Regions from separate parts of the Enterobacter sp. N5-15 genome, predicted to be linked through region 2. Evidence: predicted binding sites of a transcription regulator. Region 2 holds the regulator's gene; the other holds the start of a gene.

Region 1 (2,201 bases), 1.5 Mb from region 2:
CGTGGCGTGGATGAGCGATACCTTTTTCCAGGCGCATCTCGACGAGTTGAAGCTGGCGCTGGAAGGCGTGGTGAAAAGCCACCCGTGGACGTATGCCATCGTGCTGTTTCTGGTGTCAAAACTGGTGAACAGCCAGGCGGCTGCGCTGACGGCCGTTGCGCCTATGGGCCTGATGCTCGGCATCGACCCGAAAATGCTGATCGCCTTTTTCCCGGCGTCATACGGCTATTTTGTCCTGCCGACCTATCCAAGCGATTTGGCCTGCATCGGCTTTGACCGTTCAGGCACGACCCGCATCGGCAAATTTATCATCAACCACAGCTTTATTCTGCCGGGGCTGATTGGGGTAAGCTGCGCGTGCGCGGCGAGCTATCTGCTGGTCCAGACGTTCTTCTGACCGCATCAAAGGGCGACACATGCCATCGCCCATTTCCCTGCTTTAGTGGGACTCACCCTGCGGCGTGAATCGCAGCTCAATCAGCGCGATGGCCTTCTGGATCGCACGAAGCGTAACCGGGTCAGCGGCAGCAGGATGGCTGGCGAAATCGATATTTTTCAGCTGAGTAGACATCTTCTCGCGCACTTCAACCGGCGCAATCACGTCCAGAACATCGAGGATTTGTTTGATAACCAGCTGACAGGCGACAACGTCAGAGACCAGTTCCTGATCGGCGCTCAGGTTTTTTGACATGGGGGCTTTCTCCTTATTTAAAGGCCGCCATAGTATCAAAACACGCCCCCTGACACCTTCCCTTCATCGTCAGCAGGTACAAAAAAACCCGCCGAAGCAGGTTTTTTTTATCAGAACATGGCGCCCGGCGGCACGTCTTTGAACGTGCGGCAGTAATTGGCCCACATACTTTTCAGGATTTTGCGCAGTTTCACGATGATGCTCCATTAACTTGTTATACAACTTTATTATCAACGTGCCTATAATATGACCACCATCACAAAAATCAACATTTTTGTGACTCTCATCACACTTTTCTTGCGGTATGGACTGAAAGCGCTCACCGCTGACCCGTTGCGAAGAGTGAGGGCAGATTGTCCGGCTATTCCAGGCATTGCAGCGGGCATCTGCGGGTACGATAACGTATTTCCATCCACTCAGAGCGAACCATGAAAAGAGTCATTGTAGCCGGCACAATCCTGCTGCTCGCGGGTTGTAGCATTAATCGCCAGGCTGAAGTCAGCAGCCTCGACGCGCCGAACGGCATCGTTCGTCTCGACTACGGCCAGGCACCGCTGCAAAATGCGTATTCCGATGCGTATGTGAACAACGGCACGGCGGCAAAAGCGTGTCAGAGCATGGGGTATGCCACTGCCTCAGCCTATGGTCAGCCCATTAAAACCTGCACCCTGACGAGCGGCTCTTTGTGCCTGAACGAGAGCGTGACTATCCAGTATAAATGTATGGGTTACGCCGTTAATCCTAAGTCAAATAATCCGTGGTATTAATCGAAGCTGCCAGCGCGTGCTGGCAGTTTATTTCATTACGAACAAAAATAATTCTCATTAATAAGTTTTAAAAATTGCCAATGCGTTTTATTCCCATTCGTATTTTAAATAAATAAAATAAAAATTTTACGTTTTGCAAATAATTAAATAACAAATTATAGTGTCGCTCATTGTGAACCAGAAATAATAATCCGGAGCGTCACCATGCTGAAAACTGAAATGATCGACAAGCTCAACGCACAAATGAACCTTGAGCTTTTTTCATCCCTGCTCTACCAGCAGATGAGCGCCTGGTGCAGCTACCACAGCTTCGAGGGCGCTGCCGCGTTTCTGCGTCGTCACGCTCAGGAAGAGATGACCCACATGCAGCGTCTGTTTGATTATCTGACGGATACGGGCAGCCTGCCGCGCATTGAAACCGTGACGTCACCCTTTGCCGAGTATAATTCTCTCGATGAACTGTTCCGCGCCACCTACGAGCACGAGCAGCTGATCACGCAGAAAATTAACGAACTGGTTCATGCGGCGATGACCAGCCAGGATTATCCAACATTTAATTTCCTGCAGTGGTACGTCGCTGAGCAACATGAAGAAGAGAAGCTGTTTAAATCCGTGCTGGATAAATTATCTCTGGTGGGGAAATCCGGCGAAGGTCTTTACTTTATTGATAAAGAACTTTCCACTCTTGATACGCAGAATTAATTTCAGCGCGGTGCCGGTTTCCGGCACCGCGTTAATTTACA
Region 2 (2,201 bases):
CCCGTCTCTGGATGAGAGCTTTGTGGTGATCCATTTCCGCAACCTCGACGGCATTGATTACCCCTGGCTGCTGGCCATGCTGCAGGGTTCGTTTATTTCGCACATGAATACGTTAGTGGTGCCGGGCGGAAAAATGGGGCTGGCGATGGAGCTCATCATGACGCCGCTGGTGGAGCGACTGATGGAAGGGAAGCAGATCGCGTGAACATGTTCCCTCTCCCTGTGGGAGAGGGTTAGGGTGAGGGCATCAACACGCACGATGCCCAAATAATTAGGCCTCGATCACTTCATACGAATGCGTGATTTTTACCGCTTTCTCCAGCATTAACGCCACAGAGCAGTACTTCTCCGCAGACAGGTCCACCGCACGCGAGACCGCCGCGTCTTTCAGCTCTTTACCGGTGACCACAAAGTGCAGGTTAATATGGGTGAACAGGCGTGGCGCCTCTTCGCGACGTTCTGACGTGAGTTTGACTTCACAATCCGTGACGTCATGACGACCTTTTTGCAGAATCGACACCACGTCAATTGCGCTGCATCCACCTGCCGCCATCAGCACCATTTCCATTGGGCTTGGCGCTTTATCGCCGGAGTTACCGTCCATCAAAATCTGGTGTCCTGACGCGGACTCGCCCAGGAACGTTAAACCTTCAACCCATTTCACGCGCGCTTGCATATTCTTAAACTCCAACGTTGCATTTTTGGTGACAGATTACGCGTGCGTTACATTTCTCGCAATGGAAGGCGACCTGCATCATGCTGAAGCGAGACACCAGGAGACACGCGGCGAAAGCTATGCTAAAACACTCTGGATGCTACAGTAATACATTGACGTTACACATGTATGCAGAGGACATCAAACTTTACTGGCTGCGAAACGTTACGGTAGCCGACTTCCCAGGGTATGGGTAAGAATTCGATTGCAACCCCAGAGTCCGGATGCATCTGATGACTCTGGTGACAGCTTATAACAGAGGATAACAGCGCATGGTGCTTGGCAAACCGCAAACAGACCCGACTCTCGAATGGTTCTTGTCTCATTGCCACATTCATAAGTACCCATCAAAGAGCACGCTGATTCACCAGGGTGAAAAAGCGGAAACGTTGTATTACATCGTTAAAGGCTCGGTGGCAGTGCTGATCAAAGATGAAGAAGGGAAAGAGATGATCCTTTCTTATCTGAACCAGGGCGATTTCATCGGTGAACTGGGCCTGTTTGAAGAGGGCCAGGAACGTAGCGCCTGGGTTCGTGCAAAGACAGCATGTGAAGTGGCTGAAATTTCTTACAAGAAGTTCCGTCAGCTGATTCAGGTTAACCCTGACATCCTGATGCGTCTTTCTTCCCAGATGGCGCGCCGTCTGCAGGTCACGTCAGAAAAAGTGGGTAACCTCGCCTTCCTGGACGTTACCGGCCGTATCGCACAAACCCTGCTGAACCTGGCGAAACAGCCAGACGCTATGACCCACCCGGACGGCATGCAAATTAAAATTACCCGTCAGGAAATTGGTCAGATCGTCGGTTGCTCCCGTGAAACAGTGGGCCGTATCCTGAAAATGCTGGAAGATCAAAACCTGATCTCCGCCCACGGTAAAACCATCGTGGTCTACGGAACGCGTTAATTCCGCTTAAACGGCGTGCCATCGCAAGGTGTCACGCCGTTTTTGTCTCTACTCCCCATGTGGCGCAGGCTGATCTATCACCCGGAAGTTAACTACGCACTGCGACAAACGCTGGTGTTGTGTCTTCCTGTGGCCATAGGTCTGATCCTCGGACATCTTCAGCAAGGCCTGCTGTTTTCCCTCGTGCCCGCCTGCTGCAACATTGCCGGTCTGGACACGCCGCATAAGCGCTTTTTCAAACGCCTGATTATCGGCGGCTGCCTGTTTGCGGGCTGTAGCCTCGCCGTACAGCTGTTACTGGCTCGTGATATCCCGCTGCCGCTGATCCTGACCGTGCTGGCGATGACCCTCGGCGTCACGGCGGAAATCAGTTCGCTGCACGCCCGCCTGCTTCCCGCCTCGCTGATTGCGGCCATTTTCACGCTGAGCCTCGCCGGGAATATGCCGGTGTGGGAGCCGCTGCTGATCTACGCCCTGGGGACATTGTGGTACGGGCTGTTTAACTGGTTCTGGTTCTGGCTGTGGCGCGAACAGCCGCTGCGTGAATCCCTGAGCCTGCTCTATGTGCAGCTTGCGGATTA

What was found. The regulator CRP, encoded in region 2, controls carbon source genes, mostly activating them, when cyclic AMP is high. The targets are predictions, from matches to a motif close to ATGTGANNNNNNTCACAT.
Region 1: azuC (stress response protein AzuC) is a predicted target of CRP. The motif match lies at 966-983, and genes of this name have one in related genera.

Annotation. Positions count from the first base shown of each region.
Region 1 is NZ_CM170150.1:2,941,295-2,943,495, forward strand. It holds gene AC2TE5_RS13980 (anaerobic C4-dicarboxylate transporter) at 1-397, shown strand, start outside; gene AC2TE5_RS13985 (DUF2766 family protein) at 440-691, opposite strand; gene azuC (stress response protein AzuC) at 802-885, opposite strand; gene yecR (YecR family lipoprotein) at 1,120-1,458, shown strand; gene ftnA (non-heme ferritin) at 1,663-2,160, shown strand; gene AC2TE5_RS14005 (hypothetical protein) at 2,197-2,201, opposite strand, start outside.
Region 2 is NZ_CM170150.1:4,446,000-4,448,200, forward strand. It holds gene AC2TE5_RS21120 (phosphoribulokinase) at 1-205, shown strand, start outside; gene AC2TE5_RS21125 (OsmC family protein) at 272-676, opposite strand; gene crp (cAMP-activated global transcriptional regulator CRP) at 988-1,620, shown strand; gene AC2TE5_RS21135 (YccS/YhfK family putative transporter) at 1,678-2,201, shown strand, end outside.